Regions from separate parts of the Mesorhizobium sp. WSM4817 genome, predicted to be linked through region 2. Evidence: predicted binding sites of a transcription regulator. Region 2 holds the regulator's gene; each other region holds the start of a gene.
The links. The regulator PhoB, encoded in region 2, activates phosphate uptake and scavenging genes when phosphate is short. The targets are predictions, from matches to a motif close to TGTCATNNANCTGTCAT.

Region 1 (10,633 bases), on a different contig from region 2:
TCAGGTCCCCGATGATGTCGCGCACCAGCGTCTTTTCGACTACCGGCAGTTTGCCGCCGAGCTTGGCAGGCTTGAAGGCGTCGAGCGCCACCGAATAGATGCGCTTCACCTTGGCCAGGTCGCCGATCTGGTTGTCGCGTTCGAGGATGTAGAGCTTGCCGTCATGCGTGGTGATCTCCGACAGGCCCATCCAGCCGGCTTCGGTCGCTTCGAGCGGATAGCGCACCGCCGACCATTCCTTGGCCTTCGGCTTGTAGGCCAAAAGCTTGACCTGGCCCTTCGGATCGTCGACCCATTCGCGCTGCACGGCCATTACCAGCGTCAGGTCGTCGCCCTCGCCGATCGCGGTGATGCCTTCGAGACCGAAGCGGCTCTGGTGGGCGAGCAGTTCCATCGGGAAGCCAATTTCCTGCTTGACCACGCCCTTGTCGTCGACGCGCAGGATGGCGTGCGGGACGAGCTTTGCCGGATCGCCTTCATTGGCCAGCCAGAAGCCGCCTTCACCGTCGGCGACAAGACCCTCGATGTCGAGCTTCTGTGCAGGATGGCCATCACGCGTGACGATGGTCTTGCCGGTGATCAGCGCCGGCGTCTGCGTGGCATCGATCTCGAAGATCGATGGCGCGTTGGCATAGAACGAGTCCGAGGCAGCGAACAGCTTGCCGGCAGTGTCACCGGCAGCGAGCGCCGAAAGCGCGCCCCAGCCGAGCGGCGTGCCGTCTGCCGTGGGCTTTGCCGTGATCATCGGGTAAGTGGCGGGGCCTTCGGAGCGGTCGTAGATCATCACGTGCGAGCGGGCGAGCCCGTCCTCGACCAGGTCGGCCTCGTTGGCGGTGACCAGGAGATTGCGCGACGGGATCGCGACCAGGCCTTCGGGGCCGATGCCGGACGGCAGGATCTGCACAAACTGAGGCTCCGCACCCGTGTCCTTGTAGACGCCGACAACGGAGCCACGCTCGGACGCGACGAACAGCAGCCTGTCCTCGTCGAACGTGCCGGTCTCAAGACCTTCCGGCTCGACGCCCTTCTTGTTGCGGTCGTCGGGATAATGGCCTGCATTGGCGACCTGGTACTCGAAGGACGGACCGGAATCGTAGAGGACCTCGCCCTTCTTGCTGAAGATCGTGAAGCTGCGCGTGCCGCCCTTGTAGTCGCCTTCGTTGGCGACGGCGAGGCGGTCATTGTCGAGCCATTTCACGGCGTCGGGCTCGCGCGCGACGTTTTCGATCTTGCCATCGAAGGACAAGGCGCCGTTCTTCCTGGTGTCGATCTTGTCCAGCGTGGCGGAGCCTGCGGAAAAGTGCGCGGCGATCGCGCCGGTTTCGGCGTTGACGATGGCAATGTAGTTGTTTTCCTGCAGCGTGACCGCGATCTCGCCGGCCTCGTTGAAGGCGACGAATTCCGGCTCCGGATCTTCCGCCGCGACTTCGGCAATGCCCGCCAGGTTGACGGTCTTCATCGTCGCGCAATCAGGCTGGCCTTCTGCAAGCGTGAAAATCCTGAGGTCGCCGGCCGGCATCTGCGGAATTTCTCCGTCGTTCAGCTCCTCGTCGCGCTCGTTCTCGATGGCGATGGCCAAAAACTTGCCGTCCTTGCTGAACGCCAGCGAGTCCGGCTGGCCGCCGAGGTCGCAGGTGCTTTCGATCGCCTTGGAGGCAAGGTCGATAACGGTGAGGTTGCCCGAAGGCCGGGCTTTGCTCTGAGACGTGGTGACGCCGGCCAGCACCTTGCCGCCGATGACCACAACCGAGGTCGGCTCGCCGTCGACCTTGACGATGCCACCGGCCTTGGGCGCCTTGGGATCGGCGATGTCGATGAAGCCGACCGCACCGAGCGGGCTGTCGGAATAAACCAGCGTCATGCCGTCTTCGCTCGCCGTGATGATCTCGGACGAGGTCGGCGTGGTCCTGTCGACGTCCGCCGGCAGGTTTCCGGCGACTGCGAAGCTCGCGACCCGGTTGAACATCATGTCGGCATGGGCCGGCAGCGAAACCGAGGCAGCAAGCGCTGCCGTCAGGACGAAAAGCGCGGAATGGCGGGGCACGGGTGGCGTCTCCTGTTCGAATGGAAGCCACCTGCTTTGCGGGAACGACATTTCAATGCGATGACGGATCGACGACACTTCCGCGACAGGTGGTCAGGTCCGTCGATATTCACCTCATGCTGGTCTGCAAATGGGCACTTTGTTCGGCCGCCTACTCCGCCTCGGCCACCATCTGCCGCCCACCAACCCAGTTCCGCCAGGCTCTCTCGTCGCCGTGGAAGACGTTGAGGTCGATGCGGCCCCTCACCCCATGCGACAGGCCGGAGCCGGAATACTGCCAGAACACCCATTTGCGGCCGGGATAGACCTTTGACGGGTGCTGCGCCACCGCGCGCAGCCAGAATGGATAGTCCAGAAATGCGCCTCTGAGATTGTCGCGGTAGAAATCAGGCGCGGTGTAGATGATGGGCCGCTGGCCGTAGTGGCGCTCGAGCTTGTCCATGAAGACCTGCATCTTCTCCAGCACCTTCTGCCGCGACGGCCGCCGCTTGCAGCTGGATTCGCCGTTCCACTCGACATCGATCACCGGCGGCAAGGCGCCCTCGACCCTCGGCACGTTGCGGATGAACCAGTCGGCCTGCTCACCAGCGGTGCGGCACCAGTAGAAGAAGTGATAGGCGCCGCGCTTGAGGCCGGCGGCGTCGGCATTGCGCCAGTTCTTCCTGAACATCGGGTCGAGGTGATCGCCGCCGTCGGTCGCCTTGATGTAGGCGAAGTTCGCGCCCTGCGCGCGCAGCTTCGCCCAGTTCACGTTGCCCTGCCAGCGCGAGACGTCGACGCCGTGAACGGCCAGGTGCCTGGGCGATGCCCTGCCGAAATTGATCGGCTTGGCGTCACGAAAACGATGGCGCTGGACCGGCTCGGCAAGGATCGGTGCTGCCCGTGCCAGCCGCTTCGGCGCCACCAAGGCAATCGGCTCGACGGGTGGCTCGATGCTTTCGGCAGGCTCCGGAGTGGCCATCGCCACAGTCTGCTCCGTCGCCTCCTCCGGCGCGAAGTCGGGTTCAGCATCGGCAGCGCCGACCGACGCCACCGGCGCGGGCGGCCGCACAACCGAGCTGGTCGTCTCGCTGGACGGCACTTGCAGCGCGTCGACGCCGGACGTGGACGTGCAGCCGGCAAGGCAAAGTGACGCGATCGAGAAGATGACGACGCCTGATAACCGCATCTGGACCTGTACGCAGAACACAACAGACCGATGGCAAGACAACGCCGCCGGACAAACCAGTCCGGATTACTAACAAGAAATTACCAACAAAGTTTGAATCAAATTGTTAGGGCAGAGGGGCTGGGCAAGGCGCTCGCTCTATCACCGTAGCGGTGAGAGCCTGGAAACGCCGCAGGACCGAAGGCGCGCGAAGGATCGCCGACGCCAGGCCGCTGCTTAGCCGCACAACCATAGATTGTGGCAGCTCTCGGCTACCATATGAGCGGGCGGGACGGAGCGGTCGGTGCCAAGGCGATCGGAGTTTGGGCGATCGGTGACGGGATTGACCGACGCATCGTCATCCCGGCGAACCTTTTCTTCGAGCAGCGAGCGAAGCTCGGCCGGCTGCACGTGGTCACGCTCCATCACCAGCTTGATCATCGGATCGCTCAAAAGCTCATCCAGGGTGTTAATTCTGTCGTTCATCTGTCGCCTCCTTCGACTGCCGACCCGCAGGCAATAGATAGGCGGCAATGATGGCTCGCCAATGACGCTTTGCCGGCTATCTCGTGTCTCGGACGAAAAAATTTGGGCACGCCCTGCGCCTCAGTTGGGCGGGGGCGCGCCTTCATATTGCGGCAGTTCGTCGTCGAGTTGCACCCAGGGCTGCTTCGAGGCGGTCCAGATATGCATCTGCGGTTTGAACATGGAAGGATCGTCGAGCGAGCCGGAGGTGATGCCGATGATGCCGGCGGAGTCGCGCCGGGAAAACATCGTCGTGCCGCAGCCCGGGCAGAAGCCGCGCTTGAGATCGGGCGAGGAATTCACCGTCGCCACCGGCCCGTCAATGGTCACATCGTCGATACGGAACAGCACGCGGGCGTTGAAGGCCGCGCCCAGCGCCTTCTGGCAAAGCCGGCAATGGCAGACGCGCTCGTTGATCGGCGCGGCCTCAGTGCGGTAGCGCACTGCCCCGCACAGGCAGCCACCCTGATATTTCGCCATTGCCTTAGCCCGTCTTTCTGAAGATTGGCAGGAAGGTAGCTGCCGGGATAGGAGCGTCAATTGAAAAGCTTTGATGGCGCCATCTGTTGGCGTGATGCGGCAGGCCGAATGTACGATCAGGCGCGATGCGCAACGAGCGTCGCCGGCCATCTCGCGGGAGGACGGCCGGCAGGCAGTTGTCAGGCGGTCAGTGCGTTTCTCTGACGATCTCGTCCCAGGTCTTGACGTTGGTCTCGCCATTGAGGAAGGGCAATGCGGCGGCCACCAGTTCCGGCGCGAAAAACACGTCGTAGTGGGTGCGGTTCGGCAGGATGGCCAAGCGGTTCTGCGACAGGTCCTCGCGCATCCAGCCGGCGTCCTTCAGCCCGCCGCCGAGCATCTGATAGAACTTGATCTCATGCTCGGGCCGGTACATGTCGCTGTCGCCAAATATCAGCATGACCGGCATCTTCAGCTTCGCCACGTCGGCGGAGTAGTCGTAGTCCTTGCGCATATGGGTGCCCAGCTGGTCGAGCAGTTTTGGAAAATCCTGCGGGTGCGGCGCGACCGCCACGTAGGATTTGTACATCGGCGTGTCCTTCATCATGTCGGCCATCGCCGCGCCGATCTGCGCCTGCTGAGTACGCATGTCGGCATAGAAGCCGTCCGAGGCATAGCCGGTCGAGACCAGCACCAGCCGGCGCACTGTCTCGGGATGCTGGACGGCCATGCGGAAGGCGACGCCGCCGCCCAGCGAGTAACCCATGACGTCGACTTTGTCGTAGCCGAGCGCCTTGACGATCGCCGCCATGTCGTCACCCATCGCCTCAAGGCTCAACGGCCGATCGCCGAGCGCGGTGCGGCCGTGACCATGCAGGTCGACGCCGATGACGGTGCGGCTTTCGGCAAGCTTCGGCAGGATCGGCGCGAACATATCGGTGGTGCCGAGACCACCATGCAGCAGAAGCAGCGGCTCGCCCCGGCCATAGACGGCGTAATAATAATTCAGGCCGTTGATCGGCAGCAGGCCGGATTTCGCCGGCTTCGGCATGGCTTTCGTTTCGCTGGTCATGGACGGCTTTACGTCCTCGGCATTGCTGGCGCCCGGCGCGGCGAACAACGCCGCGGCCGAGGCGAAAATGGCGAAAAACATCGATCTGGACATGTCGGTCTCCTTGCGTCCCGCCGATATCAAAGCCGCCTGGCGACTTCTTCGAGCTGGTCGGCGCACTGGCCCCAGCCCTCGTGAAAGCCCATCTTCTCGTGCTCTTCGCGGTCAGTGACCGACCAATGCGCAACCCGGGCGATGTAGCGGGTCTTGCCCTCGCCCTCATCCTCAAAGGTCAGCACGACCGTCATGAACGGCTTTTCGGACGGCTCCCAGGCCTTTGTGTAGGCGTCGGTGAGAACGATCTTTTTGCCCGGCACGACTTCGAGGAAGACCCCGGGGTTCGGGAATTCGTTGCCGTCGGGACCGGCCATCACAACCAGGCTGGAGCCGCCGGTGCGTACGTCCATTTCGGCGCGCGGCGTCGTCCACGGCTTTGGCGCGAACCATTGCGTCACGAGCTTCGGCTCGGTCCAGCAGCGATAGACGTTCTCGCGCGGCGCATCGATGATGCGGGCGAGAACCAGTTCACGGTCGGAGCTGGGGGCGATGTCGAGCTTGGTCGTCATGATGGTCTCCTCACTTGCTTGCAAAAGGGTTGCTTGAATGCCGGTTTCCGTCTCAAGGACGAGCGGGCAACGCACAGCCCGACACGGTCTCGCGAAAAATCTCGCTAGACCGATTTAGGCGGGCGGCCGCGTAAACCTAGTGGCGCTTGGCTTGCACCAGATAGGCTTCGATCTCGGTCTCGCCGAGCCACTTTGCCGCTTCCAGCCGGTGCAGGCCTTCAACCAGGATATGGCGCTTGCCGTCGTGGCGCACCTGGATCGGCGTCTTCATGCCGTTTTCCAGAATGTCCTCGGCCAGATGCCGAACGGTCTCGGGATGCAGCGTCTTCCTGCGCGCGGTCGGCACGTAGATGTCGTCCACCCTGACCTTTTGCACTCTCAGCATGTCGGCTCCCGCGGCGGAAAAGGCCGCCTTTTGAGAGATAGTCGGTTTGACAGGCAAGGCCAAGGCCGGCTGTCAGCTATCGCTGGCCCGATCGTTTCCGATTGACGCTTGCCGAGCAGATGGCCGAAATGGCGATCTTCGATCATGCCGGTAGCCATGACTGACTTGCCGACCGAATTCCCCGATTTCGGACTGACGCCCCACCAGCGCCGGCAAGCGGTGCGCGGCCACTACTGGGAGTGGCCGGGCATGGACGGCGAACATGGCGAGATCTGGTGCTACAGCGACCGTTTCTCATACCGTCGGGGCGAGACGGTGACGCTGCATGTCAGCTCGACGGCCTCCAGCTTCAGCATGGCGATCGTCCGCGACGGCGGCATCGAGACGAAAATGTTCGAGAAGGCCGGGATCGCGGCACGCTGGCAGGATACACCCGACCAATGTTCGGTCCTAGGCTGCGGCTGGGACGCGTCGTTTGAATTCCGCGTCGGCGACGACTGGCCGTCCGGGGCCTATCGCGTCACGCTGACGGCGGATGGCCGCGATGGCAAGCCGGTCCGCTGCCACCATCTTTTCATCGTTACCCCGCAGCCCGGCAAGAAACGGGGTCGTGTGCTGCAGGTCGCCGCCACCGGCACCTGGCTTGCCTACAACACTTGGGGCGGCTCCAATCATTACGAAGGCATCACCGGCCCGAACCGCGACCAGTATGCCCCAATGGTGTCGACGAAGCGGCCATGGTGCCGCGGCTTTGTTGTCCTGCCGAAGGAGGCGCCGCGCGTGCCGCTCGCGGTCGCCGTGGCGCCCAAAACCGTGCCGCGCTATCCGCATATGGAATGGGCCTTCGCCACCGGCCATTCGAAGAAATACGCCTCGTCGGGCTGGGCAAGCTATGACAGCCACTTCTTTCGTTTTGCAGAGCGTGCCGCCTATCCGGTCGACCTTGCCAGCCAGCACGAATTGCATTTCTCGCCCGAAATCCTCGACGGCTATGACTGCGTCGTCTTCGTCGGCCATGACGAATACTGGACCTGGGAGATGCGCGACGCTGTCGACGCCTACATCGAGCGCGGCGGCCATGCGGCGCGCTTCGCCGGCAATTTCATGTGGCAGACCAGACTGGAGGACGAGGGCCGCCGTCAGGTCTGCTACAAATACCGCGCCCGCGCCGAGGATCCGGTCTATCGCGGCGGCGACGTGACCCGCGCCACCAACTCCTGGGAAGCACCGGAAATCGGCCGGCCGGGTGCGACGACCTTCGGGCTCAATGCGACCAGGGGCATCTACGCCGGCTGGGGCGGTTGCGCACCGCGCGGCGTGCGCGGCTTTCCGGTCTACCGGCCTGAGCATTGGGCGTTCGCCGGCACAGGCATCTATTACGGCGACCTGCTCGGCGCCGACAGCCATGTCTATGGCTACGAGGTCGACGGGCTCGACCACGAGATCCACGGCGGCCTACCCTACCCGGCGCCCGACAGCGGCGCGCCGGATGGGCTGGAAATCCTTGCGGTCGGCATGGCTGCGCAAGTCGAGGAGAGCACCGACATCCCGTTCGAACACCAGTTTCTCGGCGACGAGGATGGACGCTTCACCGCCGAAACGCTGTTCGGCGAGGCGAGCGACGCCAATCTCGACAAGGTCAAGCGCGGCAACGGTATGATCGTCAATTTCCGGCGAGGCAAGGGCGAGGTGTTCCACGCCGGAAGCTGCGAATGGGTCGCCGGCCTGCTAAGGCAGGACGCGATGGTCGAGCGCGTCACCAGGAATGTACTCGACCGCTATCTCGGAAAGTCCTGACATGCTGAAGTCCCAGACCCCTGCCCCGGATACCGAGACGCGCCTGCCGTCGCATCTGTTCTATCTGTCCAGCCTGCGCCGGCCGCTGGTCGACCGCGCCGAAGGCATCTACATCTGGACGCAGGACGGCCGCCGCTTCATCGACGGGTCGAGCGGACCGATGGTCGCCAATATCGGTCATTCCAACCGCAACGTGCTCGATGCGATGAAGCGGCAGATGGATCGCGCCACCTTCGCCTACCGGCTGCATTTCGAGAACGAGCCGGCCGAGGACCTGGCACGGGAGTTGGCCGGAAAGCTGCCCGAAGGCCTGGACCGGATCTTCTTTGTCTCGGGCGGTTCGGAAGCGACGGAATCCTGCGTCAAGCTGGCGCGGCAATGGGCTGTCGCCACCGGACAGGCCAGCCGCTGGAAGGTGATCACGCGCTTTCCATCCTATCATGGCGGCACGCTCGGGGCGCTCGCCGTCACCGGCGATGATGCGCTGGCCGAAACCTTTGCGCCGATGATGCAGGTCATGCCGACCGTGCCGGCGCCGGCCGCCTGGCGCGACCGCGACAATCTCTCGATGGAACAGCGCGGCGTCCGCTACGCCGACATGCTGGAGGAGAAGATCCTCGCTGAGGGGCCGCAAAGCGTGCTCGCCTTCATCATGGAGCCGGTCGGCGGCGCTGCCACCGCGGCGCTGGTGGCGCCGGACAGCTATTATCCGCGCATCCGCGAAATCTGCGACCGCTACGGCATCCTGCTCATCCATGATGAAGTGATGAGCGGTGCCGGCCGCACCGGCAAATTCCTCGGCGGCGACCATTTTGACTGCAAGCCCGACATCGTCGCGCTGTCGAAGGGGCTGGGCTCGGGCTATGCGCCGCTCGGCGCGCTGGCGGCATCCATGCGGCTGGTGCAGCCGCTGCTCGCCTCCGGCGGCTTCCAGCATGGCCATACCTATGCCGGCAATCCGCTCGCCTGCGCCGCCGGGCTCGCCGTGCTTGGCGAAATGGACCGTCTCGACCTGATCGCCAATGCGGCTGGCATGGGCGATCTTTTGATGGCTGAGTTGAAGGGCCTGGCCAAGCGGTTTCCGTTCGTCGCCGACGTGCGCGGCAAGGGACTGCTGCTAGGCGCCGAGATGGTCGCCGACCCCGATACGCTGCGGCCGATCGCACCGGCGAAGAAGGCCACCCAGCGCCTGCTCGACCTCGCCTATGAGCGCGGCCTGATCATCTATGGGCGAAAGGTCAAGGGCGGGGTCGACGGCGACAATTTCATGGTGGCGCCGCCGATGATCGTCACGGCCGAGCAGATCGGCGAGATCGTCGCCATCATCGGTGACTCGCTGCAGGTCCTGGCCGGCGAACTCGACCTGCCGGTCGAAGGCTGAGCCATGGCGCCGCGAAAAGTCATCATCACCTGCGCCGTCACCGGGTCGGTGCACACGCCGTCGATGTCACCGCATCTGCCGGTGACGCCGGACCAGATCGCCGCAGAGGCGATCGCGGCTGCCGAAGCCGGCGCCTCGATCCTGCATCTTCACGCCCGTGATCCGAAGGACGGGCGGCCGACCGCCGATCCTGATGTGTTCATGCAGTTCCTGCCGTGCATCAAGCAGGCGACATCAGCGGTGATCAACATCACCACTGGCGGCTCCTCGCTGATGACGCTCGACCAGCGGCTGGCCGCACCACTCAGGGCCGAGCCCGAAATGTGCTCGCTCAACATGGGCTCGATGAATTTCGCGCTGTTCCCGATGCTCGACCGGTCAAGGGAGTGGCAGCACGAGTGGGAGCCGAAACTGCTGGACGCGACCCGCGACACGATCTTCAAAAACACCTTTGCCGATATGGAGACCGTGCTCGAAAGACTTGGAAAGGGCTGCGGCACACGCTTCGAATTTGAATGCTACGATGTCGGCCACCTCTATTCACTGGCGCATTTTCGCGATCGAGGTCTGGTGTCGGGACCTCTGTTCATCCAGTTCGTGTTCGGCATTCTCGGCGGTATCGGCGCCGATCCCGACAATCTGGTCCATATGAAGCGCATCGCCGACAAACTGTTCGGCGACAGCTACCAGTTTTCGGTGCTGGCCGCCGGGCGCCACCAGATGCCGATGATTGCGATTGCGGCGGCGATGGGCGGCAATGTCCGCGTCGGGCTGGAGGACAGCCTTTACGACGGCCGCCAGCTGGCAAAGTCTAATGCCGACCAGGTGCGCCGCATCCGCAGCGTGCTCGACGGGCTGTCGCTGGACGTCGCCACGCCCACCGAGGCGCGCGAGATGCTGGCGCTCAAGGGCGGTGACCGGGTGGCGTTCTGAGATGGTTATGGCCTGAGATGCTTGCGTTCCGTCCCACCCCCCTCTGTCCTGCCCTCTTTGCCACCACTTGGCATCTCCCCCTCAAGGGGGGAGATTGGACATCACTGCGGCTTTCGCCAATTGCCGACATTGCAGTATTGGCGACAAGACCGAAGCTGCCAATCTCCCCCCTTGAGGGGGAGATGGCCGGCAGGCCAGAGTGGGGTGCCTGGGCGCCGAACCTCCAGTGACTGCCGATTTGCCCAAAATCATCATCCGCCCCGGCCGCATCGAGGACGTCGAAAC
Region 2 (10,633 bases):
CTGCGGGCATCGATCCCGATGATGGGGCCAGCGCGGGTGGCGTCCATGGAAGGACTATATATGACCCGCAAACTACCCTTATTCGCCGCGTTCGGCCTGGCGCTTGCTGCCCTGGCGGCGTGTGACCAAACTCAATCGGGGGGAACGCAGGCGACGACCGCTGGCCAATTGCCGCCACCTCCAGCCGACACGATGACGCCGGCACCCGCAACCCCGCCAGCTCAGACAGCCCCTGTTCAGTAGCAGATCGTCGTTTTCAAAAAGGAACCCTCGCCCCGAGAGGCGGGGGTTCGCTTTTGCCATTTCAGCTGCAAAGCGGTGCGGCATGACTGATGCTGCGCTTGTCGTTCAGGGACCGAACATTACAAGCTCGGTGAACGACAGATCTCCAAGCGAGGGTGGTCTGGGACCCCTAAAATATTTCAGCCCGCTGTTGGCGCGGTACCACCCGAACAGACCTCCAATCGGCTCCCTGGCGTCGACGACGCAAAGCAGGATGCCGCTTCGCAAGAGAAAGCGCCCGATGGCACCGGCGCACCGGCTCAAATCCGCGAGGGAGCGGCAATAGACGATCTGATAGGATGGGATAAGACCGCGCAATATCCGGCGCGGCATCAATACGAAAGGAAACGCTGCTCCGTCGCAAATGCAAATCAATGACCGGCAGCCAAGTGCTGAGTGTTCCGAGAGTATGTATCTCTCGCTGTCGGACAGCATCGCCATTTCCGCAAGATCGGGACGAGCTTCAAGCACGCGACATGACCGCTGCGCCGAACTAAAAGCCGGCAAGAAGGCAAATTGTCCGGTGGTGAAGGGCCGAAAACCGAGCGCCCAGTTGGCTTTCAACGTTGCTGGCGCCGGCGAAATATTGGTGTAGGTCACGTCCCTTCGCTTGAGAATCGTCGTGACCAATTTGGCGCCATAGGGACGGAATTCTGCATCGACGGACCAGCTTGAAAGGTTGCAGCGGACTTCGTCGCCTTCCTGCCCGGGATAACGGGTATAAAGGGTCAGCACAACGCCGACGATCCGATCGGCCTTCTCCAAGGCCAAGCCGTATTGTGGGAACTCGGCGACGGGAGGCCGCTGCGACAAACGGGTCAGCGCCTGTATCCAGTAACTCCGGTCACGCTTCGGAAACCCCCGGCGCAGGCAGTCGACCACTCCTTGCCAATCTGCTTCGCGAATTGGTCGACAGTGAACGCCAGGAGGGAGAGCGCCAAGCACGGCCATAAGTCGACTTCCAGAATAGGCTAAAGCGCGTTGCGGCTGAACGGATCCAATGCGACGCGCTTTAAGTTCTTGTTTTTATGCATGTCGTTATCGCAAAAACGCTGCGCAGCCTCGGGTCAGGCCCGAGGGCATGCTTTTGCGCGATATGCATCTTCGATATGCCTCATACGCTAACACGTTGGTGTACAACGATTAATAATATGTGCCGCATTTAAAGACGACTTTCTGCACTGATCACGAAGACGCAAATCAGATTGGCCACGACGCGTCGACGAGCGGTTCCCGTCGGTTAAGGATTCGTTAACCAAATCCCTATCTACTGGTCGGCAATTCACCTCCAACCCGTGACCACGGATGTACTGGCGCGGTCGAGGTGGAAGGAAAGGTCAGCCATGTGCCGGCCTTTTTGTCTCGAGGGCTATTGTCGTCGGGAAGCCGCGGCTTCAAGCGCAGCGGCACGCTGATCGGGCCGCCGATTCAGCCAAGCGTTGTTCGGTGGCGTCACCTCGAGCGATCAGACCGGTTCACCAGATATCAGTATTGCCCGCGTCTCGCATTGACATGGCGTGCCAATTCCGGCGTCTCGAAGACGTAGTCGCTCCAGGCCGATTCCGGAATCTGACCGGCCAGATAGCATTCCAGCAAAAGACGTTGCTCAGGACTGAGAGGTCTCGGCGCGCGCTCATGGTCCATTCTCAGCGAGTGAAACAGACTTCTGGGCGAGTGAAGCAGATTTCCGGGCAAGTGAAACAGATTTCTGGTCACGTCCGAGACAGTGAAGTGGATCGACATGTGTTCGGTCTCCTTTGACCATCCAGCGCCCAGGGATCGGGATCGATCTCCGCTCCGCTGCCTTCGGTTCGGAAAGGACCATGCGCCAAATCAAAACGCTACAGCGTGTGTTGTGCGTCCAAAGCGACGCGCGGCGCTGCAATGGCTGTTTAACGTCGAAGGCCGGATAAGGTTCAACGCGGCTGGCGGTAACGCCGATCAGGCAGCCGAAACCCACCAGGTCGGCTCATGCTCTCGGCCTGCGCGTCTGACCGAACCGCTGCGGCAGCTGCGCAGCAACGTTTTCAAGGCGGCCGGCTGGCTATTCGCAGACCATGCGGACCCGTTTTCCGGGTTGGCTGACGTTCCTGCAGGTGAGCGGTTTCGCCGGCTCGGATGACGGCGTCGGCGGCTGTTTGGCAATCCTGGCGATTTTCCTTCTCGGCGCCGCGGAGGTGTCGATTTTGCGGGCCGCCGCTGTTTCAGGCGTTTCGGGCGCCGCAGGAAAGATATCGGTCTGCAGCAACTGAGGCCGTTCGGCTTGCGCCTGCTGCGGCGGCCGGTCCCAGAACCGCCGGACATCGAGCGGCCTTGGAATGACGACGGTGCCGTCGTAGCTGCGCGAGCAGCCGCCCCCTAGCAGCAGCATCGGGCACACGAAAAAAGGCAGGATCCGTCGCAACATCGGCAACACCCTTGCGGGATCTATAACGCGGCTTCGGTTCTACCGACAACCGTCGGAATACACTGCGGGCAAGGCTAGCGCATGACCCGGAGAATCGGAATCGATTTCGCTGGGGATCATGCGCAAAAATCAAAGTGCCGCAGCGTCCCTGGCGCGACTTTGGCGCGATTGGGGGTCGGGCATGGACGATTGCCTGCCCAAGCCCATCAGCCCTAAGCCCATTAGCCAAGGGGCGCCTTGCTCGAAAAGGTCCGCGGACGGGGAAATCCAGCGCGGGATAGCCACGTCGGCCTATCGGGTCCAGCCGATTCGGCGACGCTTTGCGACAAGACTATGGTGCGATCGCACCATACCAAAGCATGCGTCCGGTTGGAACAATAAGCGCATTCGAGTTCCGCTCCTCCAGTTACGGGCGGGAGCAGCGACCGCCGGCAAGAAGCAGGGTCAGATTTACCCCAACGGACCTGCTTCGGCGATGGCACGGCCGTGACCTCCTTGGCCGCATGCAACGCGCTCCCGCCCGGATTTTCTTTTTCGGCGCCAATTGTTCGCCCGTCCAGGCAAATGCCGGCCGCAATTCGCGCAAGCTGCTGATTCCAGCGGCAAACCACGGCTGTACCGGCAAGACCCGCGGCCCTTCCTTTTGACAGGGCTGTGCGGCGGTTACCGGGCTGACATCAAACTGTCATGTGACTGTAATAATCGGGGGCTATGGCCTCAGCGGGCGCCGAAGGAATGGCGCCCAGAGACCATTTTTCCGAACAGGAGCAGGCCACATGAAGAAATTCCTCCTTACGGCGTCGGCCGCGGCGCTTGCGCTCGCCGCGTCGGCTGGTTATGCCGCCGCGCGCGACCAGATTCAAATCGTCGGTTCGTCCACAGTGTTCCCCTTCACGACGGCTGTCGCTGAAAAGCTCGGCCAGAGCGGAAAGATCAAGACCCCGGTCGTCGAGTCGACTGGCACCGGCGGCGGCATGAAGCTGTTTTGCCAGGGCGTCGGCGAAAATACCGCCGACTTCACCAATGCCTCGCGCGCCATCAAGGATAGCGAGCTTAAAACCTGCAAGGCAAACGGCGTGACGCCGGTCGAGATCAAGGTCGGCTTCGACGGCATCGTACTGGCCAACTCGAAGGCAGGGACTGTCGTCGATCTGACCAAGGAACAGGTTTTCAAGGCGCTCGCCAAGAACGTCGCTGTTGACGGCAAGGTCGTCCCCAACCCCTACAAGAACTGGTCGGATGTCGATGCATCGCTTCCCGCGACAAAGATCGAGGTGCTTGGCCCGCCGCCGACTTCCGGCACGCGCGATGCATTCGTCGAGCTCGTCATGGATGCGGCCTGCCAGGAAGAAGTGAAGGCGGCTAATGAAAAGGGCTGCGGCGAGATCCGCGAAGACGGCGCTTTTGTCGAGGCCGGCGAAAACGACAATCTGATCGTCCAGAAGCTGGAAGCCAACCCCAATGCCTTCGGCGTCTTTGGCTTCTCGTTCCTTGACCAGAACGCCGACAAGCTGCAGGGCCACAAGGTCGATGGCGTCGAGCCGACTTTCGAGAACATCGCATCCGGCGATTACGGCGTTTCCCGCTCGCTCTTTGTCTATGCCAAAAAAGAGCATGTCGGTGTCATCCCCGGCATGCAGGAGTTCATCGCCGAGTACACCTCGGATGCTGCATGGGGTCCTGATGGTTATCTGGCCGACAAGGGCCTGATCCCGCTGCCGGACGCCGAGCGCGCCAAGTCGGCCGAAAACGCCAAGGCCCTGAAGGGCATGGGCTCCTGATGTTTCGGGGTCCGAGCCTACCGCTCTGACCCCTCATATCCTAAAGCACAAAGCGCGGGACCATAGGTCCCGTGCTTTGAGCCGGTGAATGACCGGCGGTCGAGGGGACGTCCCGAATCATGGTCGGTTATCTCGTTGTTCTTCTGGTGGTTCTGGCCGCGGCGGCCTATTGGATCGGCCGGACCCGCGCCATTGCCAGTGTCAATGGCGACGTCGCGCGACTGCATTCGCTGCCTGGCCAGCATGGCATGTTTCTGGCGCTTTTTGCCGCCGGTCCCGCGCTGCTTGCGATCGTGTTGTGGTCGCTGGTAACGCCAGGAATTGAATCGTCGATCGTTACCGACCGCTTCTCCTCCGAGTTGTCGGGAATGGGCGTCCCGCAGGTCGAAGCTTTCATCCGCGACGCTCGCGCGATGGCCTTTGGCGGGCTTGTCGGCTTTGCCGATCCGACGAAAGAGGCGGCCGCCGCCCTCTACAAATCGGTCCATGCGACCAGCACCTGGATCATCTGGACCGTCGCACTCGTGCTTTCCGCGTCCGGATTTTACTGGGCCTATTCACGCATCGCACAGGCCTACCGGGCGCGCCACGTGGTCGAGCGCGTTCTTCGCGCTTTCTTGATCGCCTGTTCGGTGGTCGCGATCCTGACGACGATCGGCATCGTCCTGTCGCTGATCTTCGAGTCGCTGCGGTTCTTCCAACAGGTGCCGTTCTACAAGTTCCTGTTCGGCACGCATTGGTCGCCGCAGAGCGCCTTCACCGGCGCGGGAGCGGAGGCCGGGGCGGTCAACGAGGACATTTTTGGCATGGTGCCGCTCTTTGCCGGCACGTTGCTCATCACCTTCATCGCCATGCTGGTGGCTGCGCCTATCGGGCTGATGGCTGCGATCTACCTTTCGGATTACGCCTCCAAAAGCGTCCGCGCGGTCGCAAAGCCGGTTCTGGAAATCCTCGCCGGCATTCCGACCGTCGTCTACGGCTTCTTCGCCGCGCTGACGGTTGCGCCCTACTTCCGCGGTATCGGCGAAAGCCTGGGCCTCAACGTCGCGTCTGAATCCGCGCTCGCCGCAGGCGTGGTCATGGGTATCATGATCATTCCCTTCGTTTCCTCGCTTTCCGACGATGTGATCAACGCCGTTCCGCAATCCCTGAGAGACGGTTCTGCCGGCCTCGGCGCGACCAAGTCGGAAACCATCCGCAAGGTGGTCCTTCCCGCTGCCCTTCCGGGCATCGTTTCGGCGATGCTGCTTGCCGTCAGCCGCGCAATCGGCGAAACGATGATCGTGGTCATGGCGGCGGGGCTGGCGGCAAACCTCACGGCAAACCCGCTCGAAGCGGTCACCACCGTGACCGTGCAGATCGTGACACTGCTTGTGGGCGATCAGGAGTTCGACAGCGCCAAGACGCTTGCAGCCTTCGCACTCGGCCTGGTGCTGTTCTGCATCACGCTTACCCTCAACATCGTGGCTTTGCGCGTCGTCCAGAAATACCGAGAGCAATATGACTGATGCGATCTCGTCATTCGGCGCCGTCGGACGGCCGGTCAGCGTTCATACCGACGATGCCGCGAAGGCGCGGCTGAAGGGCCGCTACCGCACGGAAAAATGGTTCAAATGGCTTGGCGCTGCAGCTGTCGCGTTGGCCGGCTTGTTCCTTGTGCTGCTCCTGTCGACGATCGTCACGCAGGCGATTCCGGCGCTGCGGCAGAACTATGTGACGCTGCCGATCGATCTTTCAGCGGCCAAGGTCGACCCGGCGAAACTCGACGAAGTGAACTACGACGCCATCGCTCAGGAAGCGCTTACGGCAAAATTTCCGGATGTGAAGAGCCGCCAGGACAAGCGCCTTCTGCGCGGGCTGATTTCCACCGGCACAGGCGTGTTCCTGCGCAAGGATATTGCGGCTGATCCGGGGATGCTCGGAGGAACGGTGGACTATGCGGTTCCACTTGACGATTTTGCCGACCTCTATCTCAAGGGTTTGCTTGCCGACGTCGGTTCGGACGAAGCGATTTCGACAAGCGTCACGCCTTCGGAAACCAGCGGCGACATCGATCTGACCTTCGGCGACGATGCCATGCTGGCGCTGGCGCGCGGCCATGGTGCGACCGAGGGCGAAAACGGCATGTTTACGCTGACGAGCGGCGCGTCGTCGCTGCTGGTCGCGTTCAATGGCGGCACGGTCAAGCTGACCTCGCTGTCGTCTGCGGCCAACGGCACGGTGATCGCAAAAGGCACGGTGATCGAGGCGCTGGACAGCACGGCGCCCGCCGCGAGCGGCCAGGCATTCCTGCGCGTCATCGAGACGCCGGAAGCATCGCGAAAGATTTCGGACAAGGTGATCGTCTGGCTCGACACGCTGAAGAGCGCCGGCCTGATCGAAAGCCGGTTCAACTCGATCTTCTTCTTCACCGGCGCAAGCCGCGAGCCGGAATTGGCTGGTGTCTGGGGCGCGGTCGTCGGATCGTTCCTGACCATGATCGTAACCCTCGCAATCGCCTTCCCGATCGGCGTTTCAGCGGCGATCTATCTTGAGGAATTTGCGCCCAAGAACCGGCTGACGACGATGATCGAAGTGAATATCAACAATCTGGCGGCGGTGCCTTCGATCGTCTTCGGCCTGCTTGGACTTGCCGTATTCCTGAATTTCTTCGGCATGCCGCGCTCAGCCCCGGTGGTCGGCGGCATGGTGCTGGCGCTGATGACCCTGCCGATCATCATTATCGCCTCGCGCGCTTCGCTGCGCGCCGTGCCGCCTTCGATCCGCGAGGCGGCGCTTGGCATCGGAGCGTCCAAGGTCCAGACCGTATTCCATCACGTCCTGCCACTGGCGATGCCGGGCATCATGACCGGCACCATCCTCGGAATGGCGCATGCGCTCGGCGAAACCGCGCCGTTGCTGATGATCGGCATGGTCGCCTTCATCGTCGACATTCCCGGCGGCTTCACCGATCCCGCGACGATCCTGCCGGTGCAGATTTTCATGTGGGCGGATTTCCCGGAAGCGGGGTTCCAGCAGAAGACTTCGGCGGCGATTTTGATTTTGCTGGTGTTTTTGGTCATCATGAATGCCATCGCGGTGATACTGCGCAGGCGCTTCGAGCGGCGCTGGTAAGGAGTAGAGGATATGAACATCATGACGGAAGCCGGCGTCGAGCAGAAACTGAGCAGCGCAACCAACGCCCCTTCGATCAAGATGAAGGGCGAAAAGGTCTCTGTTCACTACGGCGAGAAGCGAGCTCTGTTCGACGTCGATCTCGATGTCCGCGAGCATCAGGTGACGGCGTTGATCGGGCCATCGGGCTGCGGCAAGTCGACGTTCCTGCGTTGCCTGAACCGAATGAACGACACCATCGATATCGCGCGGGTGAGCGGCAAGATCACGCTCGACGGCGAGGACGTCTACGATCCGAAAATCGATGTCGTCGAGCTGCGAGCTCGCGTCGGCATGGTATTCCAGAAGCCGAACCCGTTTCCGAAGTCGATCTACGAAAACGTCGCCTATGGTCCGCGCATTCACGGCCTGGCCAGGACCAAGGCCGAGTTGGACGGCATCGTCGAATCGAGCCTGAAGAAGGCCGGCCTGTTTAACGAGGTCAAGGATCGCCTACTCGAGTCGGGAACCGGTCTGTCCGGCGGACAGCAGCAGCGTCTGTGCATTGCGCGCGCCATCGCCGTGTCGCCGGAAGTGATCCTGATGGACGAGCCCTGTTCGGCGCTCGATCCAATCGCCACCGCCCGCGTCGAGGAACTGATCGACGAACTGCGCCAGAATTATACGATCGTCATCGTCACCCATTCGATGCAGCAGGCGGCGCGCGTGTCGCAACGCACGGCGATGTTCCATCTCGGGTATCTGGTCGAGGAGGGCGCGACCGACAAGATGTTCACCAACCCCGACGACAAGCGCACCCAGGACTACATCACCGGCCGGTTCGGCTGAGCGGTCCGGCGAATTTCGAACACGAGGACAGCACCATGGGTGAACACACCGTCGCATCTTTCGACGAGGAACTGGAGCACATCGACAGGCTGATCCGCGACATGGACGAGCTCGCCGCCGCAATGGTAGCGGCCTCGATCCGCGCGCTGCTTGCGTCGGACAATGCGATGGCGCAGCGCGTCGTCTCGGACGACGCCATCATGGATGCGCGGCAGCGCGAACTCGATGACAGCGCCATCACGCTGATCGCCAAGCGGCAGCCGATGGCGCAGGATCTGCGCGCCGTGGTTGGCGCAATCCGCATGGCGGGCGATCTCGAGCGCATCGGCGATCTGGCCAAGAACATAGCCAAGCGGGTCAGCGCAGTCGGGCAGAGCGCGACGCCGCGTAATCTGTCGCACGGTATCGACGCGATGGCGGACCTCGTTCTTGTGCAGCTGCGCGGCGTGGTCGAGCACTATGTGTCGCGCGATGCCGGCGCGTTGAAGGAACTGCGCGCCGACGACCAGAAGATCGACGTGAAATACACGGCGGTTTTTCGCGAGCTCCTGACCTACATGATGGAGGATCCGCGCAACATCACCGCGTGCACGCACCTTCTGTTCTGCGCCAAGAATCTCGAGCGTATCGGCGATCACGTCACCAACATCGCCGAAAACGCCTACTTTGTCGTGACCGGGCAGCAATTGCCGGCGGACCGCCCGAAGCTCGACGAAACGACGATGTCGGCGCCGGCGACATGACAGGAGTAACCGGCCGATGATCGCGCCGCGCATCATGGTGGTGGAGGATGAAGAGCCGCTGGGCGTCCTCCTCCGTTACAATCTTGAATCCGAAGGCTATCAGGTCGAGGTGGTGACGCGCGGCGACGAGGCCGAAATCCGGCTGCAGGAAAACGTGCCCGATCTTTTGGTGCTCGACTGGATGGTGCCGGCGGTTTCCGGCATCGAGCTTTGCCGGCGCCTTCGGGTGCGCCCCGAAACCGAGCGGCTGCCGATCATCATGCTGACCGCGCGCGGCGAGGAGAGCGACCGGGTGCGCGGCCTTTCGACCGGAGCCGACGACTATCTGGTCAAGCCGTTCTCGACACCGGAATTCATGGCCAGGGTCAAGGCGCTGCTGCGCCGCGCCAAGCCCGAAGTGCTGTCCAGCGTGCTCAAGGTCGGCGACATCATGCTCGATCGTGAATCGCACAGGGTCTATCGCAAGAAGAGCGAGATCCGGCTCGGGCCGACCGAATTCCGGCTGCTCGAATTCATGATGCGCCACCCGGGCCGGGTCTTCTCGCGCAGCCAGTTGCTCGACAATGTCTGGGGCGAGACGATCTACATCGACGAGCGCACGGTGGACGTCCATGTCGGCCGGTTGCGCAAGGCGGTCAACAATGGTCGCATGCCCGATGTCATCCGCACCATCCGCGGCGCGGGCTATGCGATCAGGGAAGACTAGGGGATGTGCTGATATTCAGGTGATGCCGGCCTGCGAACGGCTGATACCTGCGCTTACCTACAGCGCCGCGCACCCTGTTGGGCACGCAAAGGACGCTGTAGAACTTTGATTTTGCGCACGACCTTTCCGAAATCGATCTCGATTTCGGGGTCATGCGCGGGCTCACGTACCCAAAAGTACGCTCCGCTCCGGTTCTCGGAACCCACCATTCTCGACTCGGCCTGACCTGAATCTCAACACACCCCAAGTCGCGACCCGGGAATCCTTCAAGCCACGTTCTTTCCGACCGAGCCGGCTCGTGCCTGGATGCTCGGCGCGAAAATCTCCTGATCGACGAAGCTTAGCGCCCGCATGGCGCAGCCTTCGCGTATCAGCGGCAGCTCGTTCGGCTCGGTGTCGAAGGAAATCGAACCCGAATGCTGGCCGCCGGCGGTCTGGGCGATGGCCTCGCGCAGGGCCGGCTCGATCAGGTCGAAGGCGGCAGCGCTGGCGCCGACCATGGCCACCGGCGCCGGATCGATCAGCGCAAACAGGCTGCCGAGCCCGAAGCCGAGCGCCTCGCCGGCCTTGCGGTAGGCTTCGCGCTCCGGTCCGTCCATCTCGCGCGCCCGGGCCGCCAAGGCCCGCATGTCGGCGTCGCTGACATCGGCGACCGGCTCGGCGTTCTCGCTCAACAGCCTTGCGTTGCGCCAGATGGCGTAGTTGCCGGCATAAGCCTCGACGCAGCCGCGCCGCCCGCAGCGGCAAAGCGCGCCGCCCGGCCGATGGATCA
Region 3 (10,633 bases), on a different contig from region 2:
CGATCCGGCTTCCGCCGGGCAGACACCACATATATCGGGTGATTAGGTCCGCCGCACGAAATCTAGTTATTTCTCGACCTATAATTACCTTATGCGCTGACTCGGTGACAAGAGTCCGAGGGCCAACACGAATCGGTTTTTTCGGTTTTCCCCAACTTGCCCGGTCGCTGATGAGCCGGCGTCTCGCTGGAAAGCTTGCCGCGCGTCCTTGCGCGACGTTTTCGTTGACTTCATGGCCGAAAAACACGATAAGCCGCACAGGCCGCCGCTTTGGCGGCTTTTTGATTTTCCGGTTCCGGAGACGCATATAATGAGCGGTTCGGCGCTTTTCGAGACCTTTACCCGCGCACCCCTGGCCTTCGACCATGGGGAAGGCACTTGGCTGGTCACCGACAAGGGCGAGCGGTATCTCGATTTTGGCGGCGGCGTTGCCGTGAATTCGCTGGGCCACAGCCATCCGCATCTGGTCTCGGCACTCACCGAGCAGGCGACCAAGCTCTGGCATGTCTCCAACCTGTACGAGATTCCGGGGCAGAGCCGTCTGGGCGAGCGGCTGGCCGACGCCACCTTCGCCGACAAGGTGTTCTTCACCAATTCCGGCGCCGAGGCGCTGGAATGCGCCATCAAGACGGCGCGGCGCTACCATTTCGTAAAGGGCCATCCCGAGCGCTTTCGCATTGTCACCTTCGAAGGCGCCTTTCATGGCCGCACGCTGGCGACCATCGCCGCCGGCGGCCAGTATAAATACCTGGAAGGTTTCGGCCCCAAGGTCGAAGGTTTCGACCAGGTCGGCTTCGACGACATCGACGCCGCCGAAAAGGCGATCACATCAGAGACCGCCGCGATCCTGATCGAGCCGGTGCAGGGCGAGGGCGGTATCCGCCCGGTGCCGACGCAGTCGCTGAAGCGGCTGAGGCAGCTCTGCGAACAGCATGATCTGCTGCTGATCTTCGACGAGGTCCAGTGCGGCATCGGCCGCACCGGAAAACTGTTCGCGCATGAATGGGCTGGCGTCACGCCCGACATCATGGCGGTCGCCAAGGGCATCGGCGGCGGCTTCCCGGTGGGCGCCTGCCTCGCCACCGACGAGGCCGCTGTCGGCATGACCGCCGGCGTGCACGGCACCACTTTCGGCGGCAATCCGCTGGCGATGGCGGTCGGCAACGCCGTGCTCGACGTCGTGCTGGCAGATGGTTTTCTGGAGGATGTGCAGCGCAAGGCGTTGCTGCTGAAGCAGGGGCTGGCGGGTGTCGCCGACGAATTTCCCGATGTCATCGAAGACATCAGAGGCAGCGGCCTGATGCTCGGCCTGAAATGCGCCGCGCCCAACACCAAGGTGAACATGGCGTTGCGCGACCAGCATCTGCTGGCGGTTCCGGCCGGCGACAACGTTCTTCGCCTGCTGCCGCCGCTCACCGTCACCGACGCCGAGATCCATGCGGCGCTCGACCGCATCCGCGCCGGCGCCCGGGGCCTGTCGGACGCCATCGCCGCGGCTGCGGCGAAATAACAGTCGGAAGACCCACATGAGCCTTCGCCATTTCACCGATCTTTCCGCCGTTTCCGAGGGCGATCTGCGCCTTATGCTGGACGATGCCGTCGTGCGAAAGGCAAGGCTCAAGGCTGGCGAGCGGACAAAACCGCTTGAAGGCAAGGTGCTGGCGATGATCTTCGACAAGCCGTCGACGCGTACGCGCGTGTCCTTCGACGTCGGCATGCGCCAGCTCGGCGGCGAGACCATCATGCTGACCGGCGCCGAGATGCAGCTCGGCCGCTCCGAAACCATCGCCGACACGGCCAAGGTGCTGTCGCGCTATGTCGATGCGATCATGATCCGCACCACGTCGCATGACCGGCTGCTGGAGCTGACCGAGAACGCCACCGTCCCCGTCATCAACGGGTTGACCGACGATACCCATCCCTGCCAGCTGATGGCCGACATCATGACCTTCGAGGAGCATCGCGGCCCGGTCGCCGGCAAGACCATCGCCTGGACCGGCGACGGCAACAACGTGCTGCATTCACTGCTGGAGGCCTCGGCGCGGTTCCGCTTCAACCTCAACGTCGCCGTGCCGGAAGGCAGCGAGCCGGCGCAGAAGCATGTCGACTGGTCGAGGGCGCATGGCGGCAAGTTGAACTTCACCCGCTCGCCCGAGGAGGCCGTCCACGAGGCCGACTGTGTCGTTACCGATTGCTGGGTGTCGATGGGCCAGGAGCACCGTGCTCGCGGCCACAATGTCTTCTCACCCTATCAGGTCAATGCGGCACTGATGGCGAAGGCAAAGTCCGACGCCTTGTTCATGCACTGCCTGCCGGCGCATCGCGGCGAGGAGGTCACCGACGAAGTCATCGACGGCCCGCATTCGGTGGTGTTCGACGAGGCCGAGAACCGGCTCCACGCGCAGAAGGCGGTTTTGGCCTGGTGCCTCGGCGCTTGATCCGGGCTGCCGTGATCCGGAACGCCTTGATCAGGACCGCCATGATCCGGGCCGCCTTGATCCGGGAGTGCGTGATGCCTATCTCAGGCGCATCACGCAAATCGAGCGCGTTTCGACGCATGCGCCCCGGAGGGCGGCATCGCCGCGCCCCGGAGCTTTGTCATGTTGGAAACTCGTCAATTGGCTGAACATCAACCCAAACTCGGCGAATTCGGCTACGCCGGCGACGATCATGTCGTGCCCTTCGAGGTCGGCCCGCTCGACGTGCGCGGCCGTACCGTCCAGCTCGGGCCGATGCTCGACGCGATCCTCGGCCGGCATGACTATCCCGAGCCGGTCGCCCGCCTGCTGGCGGAAGCTTGCGTGCTGACGGTGCTGCTCGGCACTTCGCTCAAATTCGAAGGCAAGTTCATCCTGCAGACCCGCACCGACGGGCCGGTCGACATGCTGGTGGCGGATTTTTCCACGCCGCATGCGCTGCGCGCCTATGCCCGCTTCGACGCCGATCGGCTGGAGGCACTGACGTCTGCCGGCGAGACCTCGCAGCGGACGCTGCTCGGCAGCGGTGTCCTGGCGCTGACTATCGACCAGGGCGCCCACACGCAGCGCTATCAGGGCATCGTCCAACTCGACGGCGAGACGCTGGAGGAGGCCGCCCGCACCTATTTCCGGCAGTCGGAGCAGATCCCGACCGATCTCAGGCTTTCGGTGGCCAAGCTGTTGACGCCCGGCATCGGCGGTGCCCGCGAGCAATGGCGCGCCGGTGGCATCCTGGCACAGTTCCTGCCGCAATCGCCCGAACGCATGCGCGTGCCCGACCTTCCGGGTGGCGACGGCGATCCGCGCGAGGAGATCCATGATCCGGCCGACAATTCCTGGCAGGAACTGCTCGCGTTGCTTGGCACCATCGAGCCGACGGAACTGATCGACCCGACGATCGGCGCCGAGCGGTTGCTTTACCGGCTGTTCCACGAGCACGGCGTGCGCGTCTTCGGCGGCGTGCCGGTAGCCGACCAGTGCTCATGCTCCAGGGAGAAGATCCGCGGCATTCTCGGAGGCTTCTCCGCCGACGAGATCAGGGACAGCACCGAGGATGGCGGCATTCACGTCGCCTGCGAATTCTGCTCGAAGCAATATGACTTCGACCCGGCGGAATTTGCTGCGGCTCAATAGAATTGAAATCACCGACGAAGCGTTGGCGCTGCCCCTCACCCTTACCCTCTCCCCGTGAAGAACGGGGAGAGGGGGCGCCAGCGTTGCGACAGGTTGTCCAGTTCATAGATAGATGGGTTCCCTTTTACCCGTTCACTATACGGAGAAGGTGCCGGCAGGCGGATGAGGGGCAGCACGACCTTCCGGCCATCTATCTCTCTCAGTTCACCGTCCGCCGCGTGCCCGGCAGGTCGAGCGAAAAGGCGGGGATGGCGACGTCGAACGTCTCACCCCGCTTATTGCGCATCGTGTAGTGGCCGACCATGATGCCGGATGGCGTCGAGAGTGGGCAGCCAGACGTATACTGATAACTATCGCCGGGATTGAGTTCAGGCTGGTCGCCGACAACGCCGGCGCCGCGCACCTCCTCGACCCGGCCGGTGCCGTCGGTGATCTGCCAGTAGCGCGACAGAAGCTGCACGAATTCATCCGACTGGTTGTCGATGGTCACCTGGTAGCCCCAGACATAGCGGTTCTCCGACGGGTCGGAGCGATCTTCCAGATAGAACGGCCTGACCTGCACTTCGATGTCGCGCGTGACGGCGCTGTACATAAATCACTCCACACTATGCAGACGGAACATTCGACCCTCTCCGCAGTTTGGTCAACGGGGTGCGTCCCCTCGGTGTCTGCCATCGTTGCCCGAATTTGTTAAGCGCAGGTGCCGAACAACAATGTCATTTAAGTGACACGTGACAATGATGGTGTGCAGGGCCGGGGATGGTGTGCAGGGCCGGGGATGGTGTGCAGGGCCGGGCGACTCAGCATTCTGTCGAACTGTTGAAAACGGCTTTCATGCGGCCGGTTTTTTCTGGAGCGACCAGATATTGATGGAATTGACAGTCACAGCCGCCTTGCTTTCCATAGCTCTGCTTGTTGTCAATCTCGCCAGCATCCTGCTCGCTTCGTTGAAGCTGAAGCGGCCTGGCAGGATCACGCCGCCAGCCGCCAAGGCGCCGCCGGTATCGATCGTCGTGCCGTCGCGCGGCGTCGAGCCGTTTACCGAGGAGACGCTCGAGCGCGCCTTCTCTCTCGACTGGCCGCGCTATGAGCTCATCTTCTGCGTCGCCCATGCCGACGACCCGGTGGTCGGGCCGATCACCGATGCGATCGCCCGCTTTCCGGCCGTGCCGGCCCGGCTGCTGGTCGGCGACGACCGCATCAGCGGCAATCCGAAACTCAACAATTGCGTGAAGGCCTGGGAGGCCGCACGCCACCACTGGGTCATCCTTGCCGATTCCAACGTCCTGATGCCGAGGGACTATGTCCAGCATCTGATGACGGCATGGCGGCAGGACACCGGCCTCGTCTGCTCGACGCCGATCGGCTCGCGGCCGGACGGGTTCTGGGCGGAGGTCGAATGCGCTTTCCTCAACACGCTGCAGGCCCGCTGGCAATATACCGGCGAGGCGCTCGGCCTCGGTTTCGCCCAGGGCAAGAGCATGCTGTGGAACAAGCCATTGCTCGACGCCAATGGCGGCATCCGTGCGCTTGCCGCCGAGATTGCCGAGGATGCCGCTGCGACCAAGCTGGTCAACGGGCTCGGACTGCGCGTCAATCTCGTTGCCGCGCCCTTCGAACAGCCGCTCGGCTTGCGCACATTTGGCGAAATCTGGTCGCGCCAGGCCCGCTGGGCACGCCTGCGTCGCGTCACATTCCCACTGTTCTTCGCGCCCGAGATCCTGATCGGAGCGGCGCCGCCCCTGGTGCTTGCGCTGGTTGCGGCAGCAGGCGCCGGTTTCAGCCTGCCGGCTACCGCCATCGCCGTGCTGATAGTCGCCTATCTGCCGGAATGCGCTCTCGCCTCGGCCAAGGGCTGGCACCTGTCGCTGCGCATGATCCCGGCGATGGTTGCGCGGGACGTGATGCTTCCCGCCATCTGGGTGCGCGGCTGGCTCAGCGGTGCCGTCGACTGGCGCGGCAACACGATGACCATCCAAACCAGCGCCGTTGCGGAATTGGAAGAGACGCCGTCGGGCGCCTGACCGCGCCTGCTTTGCAGATTAGAGCGCAGCAGTTCGGCGCGTATCCCTACCTGGCGGCTTTCAAGGCCTGCTCGATGTCTTCGAGCAGGTCGTCAGTGTCCTCCAGTCCGACGGATAGCCTGAGCGTGCCTGGCCCGATGCCAAGTTCGGCCCGCGCCTCGTCGCTCAGATTCTTGTGTGTCGTCGTCGCCGGATGGGTGATCAGGCTCTTGGCGTCACCGAGATTGTTGGAGATCAGCACGACATCGAGCGCGTTCTGGAAGGCGAAGGCCGCCTGCTTGCCTCCCTTGACGTCGAGGCAGATCAGCGTCGAGCCGCCCGACATCTGCTTCTTGACGATCGCCGCCTGCGGGTGATCGGCGCGGCCGGGATAGATGACGCGGACAATTTCCGATCGCTCGGCGAGGAAGTCCGCGATCCGGCCGGCACTTTCCGTCTGCTGGCGCACGCGCAGCGGCAGCGTCTCCAGGCCCTTCAGCAGCGTCCAGGCATTGAAGGGCGAGAGGCTGGGACCGGTGTGGCGGAAGTAATCGTGCAAATTCTCGTCGATCCACTTCTTGTCCGACAGGATGATGCCGCCGAGGCAGCGCCCCTGGCCGTCGATGTGCTTGGTCGCCGAATAGACGACGATATGGGCGCCGAGTTGCAACGGCTTCTGCTGCAAGGGCGTGGCAAAGACGTTGTCGACGATCAGCCGCGCGCCAATCGAATCGGCAAGCGAGGCTACGGCTGCGATGTCGACGACCTCCAGCGTTGGATTGGTCGGGCTTTCAAGGAAGAACAACTTGGTGTTGGGCCTGACCGCCTTTTCCCAATTGGCGACGTCGGTGCCGTCGACCAGCGTCGCCTCGATGCCGTATTTCGGCGCCAGCGTCTCGACCACCCAGCGGCAGGAGCCGAACAGCGCGCGCGCTGCCACGATGTGGTCGCCCGCCCGGGCACTGCACAGCAACGCCGCCGTCACCGCCGCCATGCCGGATGCGGTGGCGCGGGCATCTTCGGCTCCTTCCAGCGCACACATGCGCTTCTCGAACATGTCGACCGTCGGATTGGCATAGCGCGAATAGATGAAGCCCGGTTCCTCGCCCTTAAAGCGGGCTTCCGCCGCCTGCGCCGTGTCGTAGACATAGCCTTGCGTGAGATACATCGCCTCGGAGGTTTCGCCGAAGCCGGAACGCAGCGTTCCTGCATGCACGAGGGCGGTCTGAGGCTTCCAGTTGCGCGTTTTGCTCGTCATCACCTTGTTCCAAACACAAAAAATGGTCCAAACACAAAAAAACCGGCCGCGAAAGTCGCAACCGGTCGTACGGCCTTTCGGCCCGACGGTCCTTTAGCGACTTGTTTAACGTGGCTGCAAGCCGACCGGCCAAATCACCACGGGATAACGATCCTTTAGACCTGCGCCGCGCTTGCGTCAATTGCCGGCATGATTAAGAGGTTTGTACCAGCGGGTTCCACGGCAAGAACCTGCGACAAGACGAGACCACGCCCGGCCTTCGAGCGGAGCCAGACTTTGCGGCAGACAGGCATTCTTCCGGATCAGGATATTTCCGCGCTGTACCAGTCGGGCGCGCTGAAGTCGCCGCGCGCGCTCGACGCCGACCAGGTCCAGCCGGCCAGCCTGGACCTCAGGCTTGGCGACAAGGCCTGGAGGGTGCGCGCCTCCTTCCTGCCCGGCCCCAACCACAGGGTTGCTGAAAAACTCGACCGCCTGAAGCTGCACGAAATCAATCTCACCGATGGTGCGGTGCTGGAGACGGGCTGCGTCTATATCGTGCCGCTGCTCGAGAGCCTGGCGCTTCCGGCAAACATTTCCGCCTCGGCCAACCCAAAAAGCTCGACCGGGCGGCTCGACATCTTCACCCGCGTGATGACCGATCGCGGCCACGAGTTCGACAAGATCGCCGCCGGCTACAACGGCCCGCTCTATCTCGAAGTCAGCCCGCGCACCTTTCCGATCGTCGTCCGCGCCGGCTCGCGGCTGTCGCAGATCCGGTTCCGCACCGGCAATGCGCTTTTGTCGGAAAGCGAGCTGCACGAATTGCACCGTGCCGAGACGCTCGTCGCCACCGAGCCGCCGAACATTTCCGGCGGCGGCATCGCACTGTCGATCGACCTCGATGGCGACAAGGACGGGCTGGTCGGCTACCGCGGCAAGCACCACACCGGCCTGGTCGATGTCGACAAGCGCGCCGCGCAGGATGTCGTCGATTTCTGGGACCCGCTCTACAAGAGCGGCGCCGGCGAACTGGTGCTCGATCCGGACGAATTTTATATCCTCGTCAGCCAGGAAGCGGTGCATGTGCCGCCGCTCTATGCCGCCGAGATGACGCCCTTCGATCCGCTGGTCGGCGAATTCCGCGTCCACTATGCCGGTTTCTTCGATCCGGGTTTCGGCCATTCGGCCTCGGGCGGCACCGGCAGCCGGGCCGTGCTCGAAGTGCGCAGCCACGAAGTGCCGTTCATCCTCGATCACGGCCAGATCGTCGGACGGCTGGTCTACGAGCATATGCTGAAGCGGCCGCAGGCGCTCTACGGCACAGATCTCGGCTCGAACTATCAGGCACAGGGCCTGAAACTGTCGAAGCATTTTCGCGCCGCGCGCTGATCGCCCGCTATGATCAGACCATGCTTGCCTGACCCCGCGGGCCGTGCTTGGCTGTGCCTAGCCGTCAACGCGGTTGAACAAGGGGAACAAAAATGCACATTTCAAGATGGATCGCATCGGCAGCAACAGCCGTCATGCTGGCGATGTCAGTCGGGTCGCTGTCGGCGCAAGCACAGGAAAAGTTGAAGATCGCCACTGAAGGCGCCTATCCGCCGTTCAACACCATCACCGCGGATGGCAAGCTCGTCGGCTTCGACATCGACATCACCAATGCGCTTTGCGCTCAGATGAAGGTCGAATGCGAACTTGTCACGCAGGACTGGGACGGCATGATCCCGGCGCTCCAGGCCAAAAAGTTCGACGCCATCATCGCGTCCATGAGCATTACCGAGGAGCGCAAGAAGCAGGTCTCCTTCACCAACAAATACTATACGACGCCGCTTTCGCTGGTGGCCTTGAAGGACAGCGATATTGCCTCGACCGAACCGGCGGCACTCGCCGGCAAGACAGTCGGCGCCCAGGCTTCGACCACCCAGGCCGACTATGCCCAGGATGTCTATGGCAAGGCCGGCGCCGAGGCGAAGCTCTATCCAACCCAGGAGGAGGCGGTCGCCGACCTGATGAACGGCCGTCTCGATGCCGTCCTTTCAGACAAATTCGTGCTGATGGACTGGATGAAGAAGTCGAGCGACGACTGCTGCAAGATGGTCGGCGACGTCAAGGGCACGGAGACCGAAGCCGGTATCGCCGTGCGCCAGGAAGACACTGCGCTGCGCGAAAAGCTCAACGCCGCAATCGACGCGATCGTCGCCGACGGCACCTACAAGAAGATCCAGGCCAAATATTTCGACTTCGATATTTATTGAGAGGTCGAAGCTGCCAATCTCCCCCCTTGAGGGGGAGATGGCCGGCAGGCCAGAGGGGGTCGGTCCGGCCGGGCCTGGCTCTCTTTATCGCAGACGCAGGGGGCTGGCGCTCCACGCGAGACGACCCCCTCTGTCGCCCTCGGCGACATCTCCCCCTCAAGGGGGGAGATCACGCCGTCACAGCGCCTTCACCGCCACCTTCACCGGCTGCTCGATTTCCAGTGGGTTGCGCAGCGGCAGGCCGAAATCCTTGGCCTCGATCTCGAAGACATCGCCGGCCTCGGTTCTGACGCCGTCGGCGAAGGACAGTGTCGCGGTGCCGAACATGTGCACATGCACGTCGCCCGGCTGGCGGAAGGCCGAATATTTGAAGTGGTGATGTTCGAGATTGGCGATGGTGTGTGACATGTTCGCCTCGCCCGACAGGAAAGGCTTTTCCCAGAGCAGCTGGCCGTCGCGGAGGATGCGCGAGGAACCCCTGACGTCGGACGGCAGCTCGCCGATCAGGATCTCCGGTCCGAACGAAGCGTTGCGCAGCTTGGAATGCGCGAGGAAAAGATAGTTCACGCGCTCGGTGACGTGATCGGAAAACTCGTTTGACAGCGTGAAGCCGACGCGGAACGGGACGCCGTCGTCGCCGATGACATAGATGCCGGCGACTTCCGGCTCCTCGCCGGCATCCTCGGCGAAGGCGGGCGACAGAAGTGCCGCACCGGGCGCCACTGCCATGGTGCCGTTGCCCTTGTAGAACCATTCCGGCTGCACGCCGGTCTGGCCCTTGGCCGGCTTGCCGCCCTCCAGCCCCATGCGGAACATCTTCATGGAATCGGTGAGCTGCTCCTCGCCGTCGCTGCTGAGCTTCTTGTGCATGGAATCGCGGGTCGCGGCGGAGCCGAGATGTGTCAGCCCGGTGCCGGTGAGGTGGAGATGCGCCGGGTCGGGATGGTTGATCGGCGACAACAGCCGCCCCTTCTTGTAGGCGGCATCGAGGTCGACCGCTTCACCAAAACCCTTGCGCTCGATGAGGGCGACAAGCCCGGTGCCGGTGCGCGCGGCCTCCATCGCCAGCGAATAGACGCTGCGGGCGCCGTTGATGATTCTGGTCTTGCCCCCGTTGCGGGCGACGACGCGGATGGTCTCCGCCTCGTCGAGGATCTGGGAAATCAGCATGACGTACCCTCTCTCAATTGCCTTGGCCGGCCTGCCGGTCTGGCAAGCTTTTCCTGGCGCAGCTCGGACGGTGTCCGCGCCACGGGTGAAATTCTTCGTCCGGATTGCGCTCGCGGGCCCGGTCCCCTAGGGGGACTTCCTTGCGTCGCCCGGCAGCGCCGCGATGTGACCCGTGCCTCCTAAAAGCGCGCCGCGTTTGAAAACGGGCCCGCTTTGATCCTTGCTTTCATGCGTGCCGTTGTCCCAACACGCTGCACACGTTTGGCGACATGCATGAGTTCCCTCGCCCTCAAGCCTTGTTCTTGTTGTAGACGTCGAAGACCACGGCGCCGAGCAGCACCAGGCCTTTGACCA

Region 1: AC0L2K_RS19860 (esterase-like activity of phytase family protein) is a predicted target of PhoB. The motif match lies at 2,105-2,121, and genes of this name have one in related genera.
Region 3: AC0L2K_RS20590 (ceramide glucosyltransferase) is a predicted target of PhoB. The motif match lies at 4,326-4,342, and genes of this name have one in related genera.

What each region holds. Positions count from the first base shown of each region.
Region 1 covers NZ_JBVVQQ010000014.1:76,523-87,155, reverse strand. Annotated here, with positions in the region: gene AC0L2K_RS19860 (esterase-like activity of phytase family protein) at 1-2,044, opposite strand, end outside; gene AC0L2K_RS19855 (glycoside hydrolase family 25 protein) at 2,196-3,212, opposite strand; gene AC0L2K_RS19850 (hypothetical protein) at 3,429-3,677, opposite strand; gene AC0L2K_RS19845 (GFA family protein) at 3,798-4,196, opposite strand; gene AC0L2K_RS19840 (alpha/beta fold hydrolase) at 4,384-5,340, opposite strand; gene AC0L2K_RS19835 (SRPBCC family protein) at 5,367-5,852, opposite strand; gene AC0L2K_RS19830 (ParB N-terminal domain-containing protein) at 5,989-6,237, opposite strand; gene AC0L2K_RS19825 (N,N-dimethylformamidase beta subunit family domain-containing protein) at 6,394-8,034, shown strand; gene AC0L2K_RS19820 (aminotransferase family protein) at 8,036-9,415, shown strand; gene kce (3,5-dioxohexanoate:acetyl-CoA acetone transferase) at 9,419-10,348, shown strand; gene AC0L2K_RS19810 (GNAT family N-acetyltransferase) at 10,575-10,633, shown strand, end outside.
Region 2 covers NZ_JBVVQQ010000018.1:127,813-138,445, forward strand. Annotated here, with positions in the region: gene AC0L2K_RS23325 (hypothetical protein) at 349-1,233, opposite strand; gene AC0L2K_RS23330 (hypothetical protein) at 1,768-2,025, opposite strand; gene AC0L2K_RS23335 (hypothetical protein) at 2,327-2,653, opposite strand; gene AC0L2K_RS23340 (PstS family phosphate ABC transporter substrate-binding protein) at 3,466-4,470, shown strand; gene pstC (phosphate ABC transporter permease subunit PstC) at 4,590-5,978, shown strand; gene pstA (phosphate ABC transporter permease PstA) at 5,971-7,584, shown strand; gene pstB (phosphate ABC transporter ATP-binding protein PstB) at 7,597-8,412, shown strand; gene phoU (phosphate signaling complex protein PhoU) at 8,448-9,155, shown strand; gene phoB (phosphate regulon transcriptional regulator PhoB) at 9,172-9,861, shown strand; gene AC0L2K_RS23370 (ROK family protein) at 10,128-10,633, opposite strand, start outside.
Region 3 covers NZ_JBVVQQ010000015.1:50,261-60,893, forward strand. Annotated here, with positions in the region: gene AC0L2K_RS20570 (acetylornithine transaminase) at 311-1,510, shown strand; gene argF (ornithine carbamoyltransferase) at 1,527-2,438, shown strand; gene AC0L2K_RS20580 (Hsp33 family molecular chaperone) at 2,601-3,611, shown strand; gene apaG (Co2+/Mg2+ efflux protein ApaG) at 3,811-4,203, opposite strand; gene AC0L2K_RS20590 (ceramide glucosyltransferase) at 4,481-5,635, shown strand; gene AC0L2K_RS20595 (O-succinylhomoserine sulfhydrylase) at 5,682-6,872, opposite strand; SAM riboswitch at 6,946-7,023, opposite strand; gene AC0L2K_RS20600 (2'-deoxycytidine 5'-triphosphate deaminase) at 7,149-8,243, shown strand; gene AC0L2K_RS20605 (ABC transporter substrate-binding protein) at 8,336-9,109, shown strand; gene araD1 (AraD1 family protein) at 9,287-10,279, opposite strand; gene mmsB (multiple monosaccharide ABC transporter permease) at 10,569-10,633, opposite strand, start outside.